Regions from separate parts of the Streptomyces albidicamelliae genome, predicted to be linked through region 3. Evidence: riboswitches for the same ligand, from Rfam matches in the RefSeq annotation. Region 3 holds a riboswitch; each other region holds the start of a gene.

Region 1 (3,268 bases), 3.6 Mb from region 3:
GCCGGTGGCGACCGGGGCGGCGGCCACGTTGTCCAGGACGGTGAGGTGGGGGAACAGGTTGAAGTTCTGGAAGACGAAGCCGATCCGTCCGCGCTGGGTGAGGATGGCGCGCTCGCTCAGCTCCTTCAGCCTCTCGCCCTGCCGCTTCACGCCGATCGGCTCGCCGTTGACGCTGACGTAGCCGATCTCGGGCTTCTCCAGGTGGTTGATGACCCGCAGCAGGGTGGACTTGCCGGAGCCGGACGGGCCGAGGATGACGGTTACCTCGCCGGGGCGGACGGTCAGGTCGACGCCGTCCAGTACCCGGTGGGTGCCGTACCACTTGTGCACGTCGTGGACCTCGACGGTGGCGGCCGCGACGTCCGCCAGGGCTCCGAGCGTCTTGGCGGTCATACGGCGGCCTCCCGGCGGATGCGGGCCCGCAGGTCGGTGAGCCCGGTGCGGAGCTTCTGCAGCGGTGTCGGCGGCAGGCCGCGGGTGGCACCGCGGGCGTAGTGCCGCTCGACGTAGAACTGGATGACGGAGACGACGCTGGTCAGGATCAGGTACCAGACGGTGACGACCAGCAGCAGCGGCACGATGTCGCCGGGATAGGTGGAGCCCATGGTCTGCGCGGAGCCGAACAGGTCGAGCAGGGAGACGTAGAAGACCAGCGAGGTGCCCTTGATCAGGCCGATGAGCTGGTTGACGTAGTTCGGGATGATCGAGCGCAGCGCCTGCGGAAAGACGATTCTGCGGAACTGGTATCCCTTCGGCAGACCGAGTGCCGCGGCCGCCTCGTGCTGGCCCTGGTCGACGGAGAGGATGCCGCCGCGTACGACCTCGGCCGCGTAGGCGGCCTCGTTGAGGCTGAGGCCGATCACGGCGACGACCATGTCGGTGGCGAGCTTCGACTCGTCGAAGGAGAAGAAGGCCGGGCCGAAGGGAATGCCGACGCTCAACGTCTTGTACAGGGCACTGAAGTTGTAGAGGAAGATCAGTACCACGATGAGCGGGATGGAGCGCAGCGCCCAGACGTAGGTCCAGCTGACCGCGCGCAGCACGGGGCTCCTCGACAGCCGGGCCAGGGCGAGCACAATGCCGCCGATCAGGCCGAGCACCGCGCTGTAGGCGGTGACTTCGAGGGTGATGAGCAGGCCGTCGAGGATGGTGGGGCGCAGGAACCAGTAGCCCCAGCGGTCCCACTGGTAGAAGGGGTTGGAGACCAGTCCGTGCACGAACTGGGCGACCAGGACGAGCACTACCGCGGTGGCGATCCAGCGTCCGGGGCGCCGGAGCGGCAGAACTCGCTGGGCGGTGAGGGCTTTCGATGGATGGTCGGCGGTCGGCGCCTCGGGGAGGGCGACGGTGGCGCCAGGGGGTTCACTCATGGTGGGCTCCGGCTGGGTGCGTACGCCCCGGAAGCGCGGCATGCGGGGGCGCACACGACGGCGAGGTACCGGGGTGGGGAGGACAACGGCACACCGCGGGGGCGGTGTTCGTCAGGGAGTGCGGGGGCTGTGGGGAGGTGTCAGCCCCGACAGCGGGCACAGCCCGGTGCGGTACACAGTGCGCTGTTCACGCGAAGCAGATCGACGGCGCGATCGGCGACGAGGAGGTTCGGGTACGGCTGTACGCAGTCCTGGGAGCGGCGCGTGGCCGTCCTGGGAGCTGCGTACATGGCGTCACCATCACTGTTCCGGCCCGGTGGGCCTCGCGCTTACCGAAACGTCTTCGGTCCGGTCGTCACCTGGGGCACCCCACCGCGGCGCGAGGGTTGCCGGTCAGCAAGCCAGGGCTTGTCGCTGACACTCATGACCGTTCTTGGCCGTAGTTAAGACAACTGCCCGAACGAATGTCAACGCCGGTCCACCAGGTGGAACGGCTAACGGGCCGCGTGTGTTGCCCAGTCCAGGATCTGGACGGCTGCTCCGGCGGCCTCCAGGCCCTGGCAGCGGGCGTGGTGACGGCGCTCGATGCCGTCGAGGTCGAGGTGGCCGCCGAACGCCGGGGGGGCGGCGAGCCGGCGGGCGTAGGCCCACAGGGCCGGGTGGCCGGCGATGCGCTGGACGGCGGAGGCGTCGAGGTGGTTGCGGTGGACGGTGTCGAGCTGGACCAGGGCGACCCACAACTCGACGTCGGCGGCGGTGATCTCGCCGCGGATCAGGTATGTGCGTCCTTCGAGCCGGCGTTCCAGGGCGCCCATCGTTTCGAGCAGCATGCCAAGTGCCCTGTCACGTTCCACCGGCGCGCCACCGGCCGATCCGGCGCGCTGCGCGGCCTGTTCGATGCCCTGAGCGCACATCCGCTCGACGGCCTCGACCTCCGACTCCGCGCCGCACGGGTAGAGCGAGGGGCGGTCGCCGCCAAACCGGCGGTCGAGGTCGCGCATGATGTCCGGGGCGTGGGTGCTGACGATCCGCCCGGACCAGTCGTCGCTGAGCACCGGCGCGATGGCCGGACCGGGGTACCGGTGGGCGCTGGCCTCGTACAACGGACGCAGGACGGAGTGGCCGCCCTCGGGGCAGTCGGGGACCGCGGGCAGGTGGGTCGCCGGACAGACGGTGTCCAGGCCGAGCAGGCTGTGGGCGACGGCGATGCGCAGGCCGCCGGGACAGGCGGTCGACAGATGGAGGCGGTAGCGGCCCGGAACGGCGTAGTGGCCGCTGCGCGCGTCCCGGCCGATCCGGCCCCGGAAGGCGGGCGCGGGTCGGTCGGCGGCGTGGGCGGCCAGCGGTGTGACAGTCATGACTCTCCCCGGGAGCGGGCGCGGACGTACGCGCGGCGGAAGCGACGTCGGGTGAGGGAGCGGAGCTCTCCCGTACGCACCGGACGGCACGACGGCCGAGGGCGTCTCCGGTGCGGGATGGGCGCGGCTCAGCCCTGGGGGTTGACAGCGCTGCAGACACGCAGCAGATCGATGTGACGGCGGGAGGTCAGAAGAGGCGAACGGCCCACTCGGACGGTGACCGGCTCCAAGCGCCTCATAATTTCCCTACCTATTCACTAGGATTCCCTCAGTGAGTGTCGATCCGACCGACATCGGCGTCAAGAGGGCCGTCCCGCATCGCGGACACCCCGATGGGACGGCGGCCGGCCTCGACACGGTCACCACACGTTTCCCACTGCAACCGTCGCGGCGCGGCGACGGTGGCGAGTCGGCGTGGATGACGCGCCGACGAGCTGCGTGCGACAAGTCGTTCCTCGGGGTCGGTGTCCGGCGTCCTCGGCCTTGTACAGGAGTCCGGGCCTGGATCCTGCGACGATCCAGGCCCTGGTCAGTCCGGAT
Region 2 (3,268 bases), 2.1 Mb from region 3:
GCGGCGGGCCGTTCCTGGCCCGCCCTGCTGAACGGGCTGCTGGACGGCCGTGACCTCTCCGCCGACGAGACCGCGTGGGCGATGGACCTGATCATGCGAGGCGAGGCGACCGACGCGCAGATCGCCGGATTCATGGTCGCGCTGCGGGCCAAGGGCGAGACGGTCCAGGAGATCACCGGACTCGTCCGGACGATGTACGAGCACGCCAACGTGATCGAGGTGCCCGGGCCGGCCGTCGACATCGTCGGCACCGGCGGCGACGGCGCCAAGACCGTGAACATCTCCACCATGTCCTCGATCGTCGTCGCCGGCACCGGCGCGCAGGTCGTCAAGCACGGCAACCGTGCCGCGTCCTCCGCCTCCGGCTCCTCCGACGTCCTGGAGAAGCTCGGCATCAACCTGAACCTGACCCCGAAGCGGGTCGCCGAGGTCGCCCAGGAAGCCGGCATCACCATCTGCTTCGCGGTGAAGTTCCACCCCTCGCTGCGCCACGTGGCCGCCGCGCGCGGGCAGTTGGGCATCCGGACGACGTTCAACGTGCTCGGCCCGCTGACCAACCCGGCCAAGGTGCGCGCGCAGGCCGTCGGGGTCGCCGACCCGCGGATGGCGCCGATCGTCGCCGGTGTCCTCGCCGAGCGCGGCAACTCCGCGCTGGTCTTCCGCGGCGACGACGGCCTGGACGAGCTGACCGTCACCGCCACCTCCAAGGTGTGGGTGGTCCGGGACGGCAAGGTCACCGAGGAGACGTTCGACCCCCGTGACGTCGGCATCGAGCTGGTCCCCGTGGAGGCCCTGCGCGGCGCCGACGCCGTCTACAACGCGGCGGTGGCCCGTCGGCTGCTGGACGGCGAGCAGGGCCCGGTGCGGGACGCCGTGCTGCTGAACTCGGCCGCCGCGCTCGCCGCCCTCCGGCCGACGGACGCGCCCCTCGCCGACCAGCTGCGCGCCGGCATGGCCGAGGCCCGGGAGTCGATCGACTCGGGCGCGGCCAAGCGGTCGCTGGAGCGCTGGGTGGCAGCGAGCAACACCTGAGCCCGGCCGGCGCGCACGCGGGGCGCGGTCCGCATGGTGGACCGCGCCTTGCGCGCCGAGGGCCGTGTGGCAGGATGTTGGATCAGGTCATGAGTGACAGTCATGAGGCCCCGGCCGACTGTCCGGCAACCCTCCGTCCGTGGCGGGGTGCCCCGGGTGAAGACCAGGTCGTGGACAGCAAGGTCCACGGCAAGCGCGGACCCCTCGCACACCAGGGGTCCTGGTCGTCCGAGGAGCCTTCCGTGAGCAAGCGAATGCGATAGGGCCGCAGAGCCCCGCCTCCGCATCCCCCTTTCCCCCTTCACCGCGCTCGAGCCGTACCCGCTCGCGCGGCGACGCCCCATGCCCACGGGAGTTCACCATGTCCGTCTCCACCGCTGCCGCCGACCAGACCGTCTGTGCCCCGCTGCCCGTTCTGGGCCGTGATGTCACCGTCCCCCTCGTGACGGGCGGTGAAGTCGCCTACGCCGCACTGGACTACGCGGCCAGCGCCCCCGCGCTCCAGCGCGTCTGGGACGACGTCGCCGCCTACGCGCCGTACTACGGCAGCGTCCACCGCGGCGCCGGCTACCTCTCCCAGCTCTCCACCGACCTGTTCGAGAACGCCCGCGGGACCGTCGCCGCCTTCCTCGGCTGCCGCGCGGACGACCAGGTGGTGTTCACCCGGTCGACCACCGACTCGCTGAACCTGCTGGCCCGCGCCCTGCCCGCCGACTGCCAGGTCTTCGTCTTCGAGACCGAGCACCACGCCTCCCTGCTGCCCTGGCAGGACGCCCGGGTCAGCTTCCTCGACGCGCCGCGCACCCCTCGCCAGGCCGTCGAGACCCTCGAGCGTGCCCTCGCCGACCGCGACCCGCACGGCCCGGCCCTGGTCTGCGTCACCGGCGCCTCCAACGTCACCGGTGAGCTGTGGCCGGTGCGCGAGCTGGCCGCCGCCGCCCACGCGCACGGCGCCCGGATCGTCCTCGACGCCGCCCAGCTCGCCCCGCACCACCCGGTGGACCTCCGTGAACTGGACGTCGACTGGGTCGCCTTCTCCGGGCACAAGCTGTACGCCCCCTTCGGCTCCGGTGTGCTGGCCGGCCGCGCCGACTGGCTGCGGGCGGCCGAGCCGTACCTCGCGGGCGGCGGCGCCAGCCGCAAGGTCACCCGGCGCACCGACGGGGGAGTGGACGTGGAGTGGCACGAGAGCGCCGCCCGCCACGAGGCCGGCTCCCCGAACGTCATCGGCGCCTACTCCATCGCCTCGGCCTGCAAGGCGCTCACGGAGGCCGGCTGGGACACCCTCGTCGCCCGCGAGCAGCACCTCGTCCGCACGGTCCGCGAGGGCCTCGCCGAGGTGCCCGAGGTGCGGATCCTGTCCCTCTTCGGCGACGACGCCCCGCGCGTCGGCGTCCTCTCCTTCGTGGTCGAGGGCTGGAACAGCTCCCACTTCGCCGCGGCCCTGTCCGCCGAGTACGGCATCGGCGTCCGCGACGGCCTCTTCTGCGCCCACCCGCTGGTCCGCACCCTGCTGGGCAGCGACCCGCAGACCCAGGGCGAGTGCGGCGCCCCCGAGGCGGCCCCGGGGGAGAAGTCCCTGAACGCCATCCGCGTCAGCTTCGGGGCGGGCACCCCGGACGAGCACGTGGCGCGGTTCGTGAGCGCCGTGAAGGAGCTGGTCCGCGACGGCGCGAAGTGGCGCTACCGCACGGAGGACGGCCGCTGCGTCCCGGCGGTGTGAAGCTCCACCGGGCCAAATAGACTCCCCCCGACAGCAGTTCGATCGGGGGAGAGTGCGAAGTGCAGTCGCGCGCAACCGGCCCGGCACGGATCGGCCCGTACGACGTCCTGCGCCGACTCGGGTCCGGCGGCATGGGCGAGGTCTACCTCGCCGAGTCCCGCACCGGCCTGCGGCTCGCGGTGAAGGTCGTACGCCACGAGCACGCCGAGGACCGCACCTTCCGGGCGCGGTTCAGGCACGAGGTGCGGGCCGCGCGGACCGTCGGCGGCGAGGGAACCTTCACGGCCCGGGTCGTCGACGCCGACACGGAGGCCGAACGGCCGTGGATGGCGACGGAGTTCGTGCCGGGCCCGAATCTGCGGGACGCCGTCCTGGACCACGGGGCGCTGCCCGAGCCGGCGGTCCGCGTGCTCGCGGCGGCGCTCGCCGAGGCGCTGGCGGCCATCCACGCCAAGGGTCTGATCCACCGGGACCTGAAGCCGTCCAACATCCTGCTCGCCCCGGACGGGCCCC
Region 3 (3,268 bases):
ACGGGGGCGGTCCGGAATCTGCCGAGAATTCGTCCGAATTCAGGGCAAGTCGGGCCCCATAAAAGGAGCAAAAGCCGCATAAAGCCCGCATAGTTTGGCTACTTCTTGTCGGGCCTGCGGCATGAATGCAGGGCCCGTGACCCGAAGGCCACGGCCGTGTTCCCCAACTCTACCGCGCTCAATCACGCAGAATTGCCCCCTCCGCTTCTCTCACGGAGGGGGCAATCCGATGAACCATGCGTAACCGCTGTTACCGAAGGTAATGATCGGTCATCCGGTCAGCAGCCGCCGGCCACCGCGGGAATGATCGAAACACCCGCGCCGTCGGGCGTGGCCGTCTGCAGGCCCTGCTCGAAACGCACGTCGTCGTCGTTGACGTAGACGTTCACGAAACGGCGCAGCTTGCCCTGGTCGTCCAGCACCCGGGCGGCGATCCCGGTGTGGTTCTTCTCCAGGCTCTCGATGACCTCGGCGAGGTTCGCGCCCTCGGCGCTGACCTCGGCCTGGCCGCCGGTGTAGGTGCGCAGGATGGTCGGGATGCGAACGGTCACGCTCATGCGAGGCCAGCCTCTCGGAAGGAGTCCAGGGTCGGGCGGATGGTGGCGGTCAGGCCGGTGCCGGCCACCGCGTCGAGGGTCTTCAGGCCGTCGCCGGTGTTGAGGACGACCGTCGTCTTGGCCGGGTCCAGCACGCCGTCCTTGAGCAGCTTCCGGGTGACGCCGACGGTCACGCCGCCCGCCGTCTCCGCGAAGATGCCCTCGGTGCGCGCCAGCAGCTTGATGGCGTCGACGACCTCGGCGTCCGTCACGTCCTCCACGGCGCCGCCGGTGCGGCGCGCGATGTCGAGGACGTAGGGGCCGTCGGCCGGGTTGCCGATGGCCAGCGACTTGGCGATGGTGTTCGGCTTCTGCGGGCGGACCACGTCGTGGCCGGCCTTGAAGGCGGTGGACACCGGCGAGCAGCCCTCGGCCTGCGCGCCGAAGATCTTGTACGGCCGGTCCTCGACCAGACCGAGCTTGATCAGCTCCTGGAGACCCTTGTCGATCTTCGTGAGCTGGGAGCCCGACGCGATCGGGACCACGATCTGGTCCGGGAGGCGCCAGCCGAGCTGCTCGCAGATCTCGTAGGCGAGGGTCTTGGAGCCCTCCGCGTAGTACGGCCGCAGGTTGACGTTGACGAAGCCCCAGCCCTCGCCGGCCGGGTCGCCGATCAGCTCGGAGCAGAAGCGGTTCACGTCGTCGTAGTTGCCCTCGATGCCGACGAGCTCACCGCCGTACACCGCGGCCATGACGATCTTGCCCTGCTCCAGGTCGTGCGGGATGAACACGCAGGAGCGGAAGCCGGCCCGGGCGGCGGCGGCGCCGACGGCACCGGCCAGGTTGCCCGTGGAGGAGCAGGAGAGCGTGGTGAAGCCGAACGCGCGGGCGGCCTCCAGGGCCTGGGCGACGACCCGGTCCTTGAAGGAGTGCGTCGGGTTGCCGGAGTCGTCCTTCACGAACAGGCCGCCGGTGACGCCGAGCTCGCGGGCGAGGTTGTCGGCCTTGACGAGCTTCGTCCAGCCCGGGTTGAGATTGGGCTTGTCGGCCACGTCGGCGGGGACGGGCAGCAGCGGCGCGTACCGCCAGATGTTCGCGGGACCGGCCTCGATGCGCCGGCGTAGTTCCTCGGTGTCGTACGCGGAGAAGTCGTAGGCGATCTCCAGCGGCCCGAAACACTCCTCGCAGGCGAAGACCGGTCCGAGGGGTACCCGGTGTCCGCATTCGCGACAGCTCAGGGCAGCGGCGGGACCGAGGTCGACGGCGGGATCACTGGTGCTTGCGACAGTCTGCACAGCCATGGAGGCGAGGCCCTTTCTCCTCATCTTCCTCACGACGCACTTCGCCGTGAGACGGATTTGGCACCTTCCCTAGCCGGGAGCCTCGCGGAGACGATCAGAACTGATCTACGAGTACCGACTGGAGGGTTGCCGGGGCTTCATCGGGCCGTTTCCCTCTGCCCCTCTGGATGAGCGGTATGTGGTTGTCGACGCCGGTGACCTCCGACATGCGATGGTCATCGGCGTTGTTCAAGACTGTAACCGAAGGCCAGGACAGTTGAGATAGTCGTCCGAACCGCGAGACAACGTGAGGAGCAGCAGACCGTGCTGGAAGAAGTCGAGCGCTGGCTGGCCACCCGCTCCTGGTCCGTGACCGATCGCCCGCTCCACCGGATCCTGGCCGCCAAGCAGCGGACGGGTCAGACGGTCAGCGTCGTGCTGCCCGCACTCGACGAGGAGGCGACGGTCGGCGACATCGTCGCGGTGATCCGCCACGACCTCGTCGAGCAGGTACCGCTGGTCGACGAGATCGTCGTGGTCGACTCCGGCTCCACCGACCGCACCTCCGAGGTCGCCGCCGCCGCGGGCGCCCGGGTCGTCCACCGCGACGACATCCTGCCCCGCCTCCCGGCCGTCCCCGGCAAGGGCGAGGTGCTGTGGCGCTCGCTCCTGGTGACCGGCGGGGACATCGTCTGCTTCATCGACGCGGACCTGCGCGAGTTCTCCTCCGACTTCGTCTCCGGGATCGTCGGCCCGCTGCTCACCGACCCCGGGGTCGACCTCGTCAAGGGCATGTACGACCGCCCGCTCGGCGGCGCGGCCGGGCAGGGCGGCCGGGTCACCGAGCTGATGGCCCGCCCGCTGCTGAACATGCACTGGCCGCAGCTCGCGGGTTTCGTGCAGCCGCTGGGCGGCGAGTACGCGGCCCGCCGCTCGCTGCTGGAGCGGCTGCCGTTCCCCGTCGGCTACGGCGTGGAGCTGGGGATGCTGGTGGACGCCCTGCACCTGGTGGGACTCGACGCGCTGGCCCAGGTGGACGTCGGGGTGCGCAAGCACCGCCACCAGGACGGCCAGGCGCTGGGCCGCATGGCCGCCGCCATCTACCGCACCGCCCAGCTGCGGCTGGCCCGGGGACACCTGGTGCGGCCGTCCCTGACCCAGTTCGAGCGGGGCGAGGACGGTTTCCGGCCGCGCACCTATTCGGTGGACACCGAGGAACGGCCCCCCATGGTGGAGGTCGCGGAATACGCGGCACGCCGGGTGGCCTGAGCGGGGCCGGCCGTGCGGGCACGCCGGAAGAACGGCTGTATACAGCCCCCTTCCGGGGCGGAGCGTACGTTTGAGCGTTTCCGGGCCGGGCTAGGTTGAGGCGTATGGCTTCCACGCACGGCGCTGAGGTGCTGGTCGCGTCCAATCGCGGCCCGGTTTCGTACACGGTGGACGACGACTCGG

What was found. Region 3 has a riboswitch for S-adenosylmethionine ahead of thrC (threonine synthase). Riboswitches for the same ligand answer to the same signal wherever they lie in the genome.
Region 1: another riboswitch for S-adenosylmethionine. It lies ahead of N8I86_RS04995 (amino acid ABC transporter permease); the one in region 3 lies ahead of thrC (threonine synthase).
Region 2: another riboswitch for S-adenosylmethionine. It lies ahead of N8I86_RS11975 (aminotransferase class V-fold PLP-dependent enzyme); the one in region 3 lies ahead of thrC (threonine synthase).

The regions. Positions count from the first base shown of each region.
Region 1 is NZ_CP106795.1:1,037,008-1,040,275, forward strand. Features, by position in the region: gene N8I86_RS04990 (amino acid ABC transporter ATP-binding protein) at 1-393, opposite strand, end outside; gene N8I86_RS04995 (amino acid ABC transporter permease) at 390-1,370, opposite strand; SAM riboswitch class IV at 1,691-1,799, opposite strand; gene N8I86_RS05000 (glutathione S-transferase C-terminal domain-containing protein) at 1,865-2,728, opposite strand; gene N8I86_RS38970 (putative leader peptide) at 2,857-2,967, opposite strand; gene N8I86_RS05005 (4Fe-4S dicluster domain-containing protein) at 3,258-3,268, opposite strand, start outside.
Region 2 is NZ_CP106795.1:2,579,160-2,582,427, reverse strand. Features, by position in the region: gene trpD (anthranilate phosphoribosyltransferase) at 1-1,032, shown strand, start outside; SAM riboswitch class IV at 1,118-1,234, shown strand; gene N8I86_RS11975 (aminotransferase class V-fold PLP-dependent enzyme) at 1,394-2,755, shown strand; gene N8I86_RS11970 (serine/threonine-protein kinase) at 2,815-3,268, shown strand, end outside.
Region 3 is NZ_CP106795.1:4,642,439-4,645,706, reverse strand. Features, by position in the region: gene N8I86_RS21410 (MoaD/ThiS family protein) at 279-557, opposite strand; gene thrC (threonine synthase) at 554-1,837, opposite strand; SAM riboswitch class I at 1,855-2,011, opposite strand; gene N8I86_RS21400 (glucosyl-3-phosphoglycerate synthase) at 2,141-3,085, shown strand; gene N8I86_RS21395 (alpha,alpha-trehalose-phosphate synthase (UDP-forming)) at 3,190-3,268, shown strand, end outside.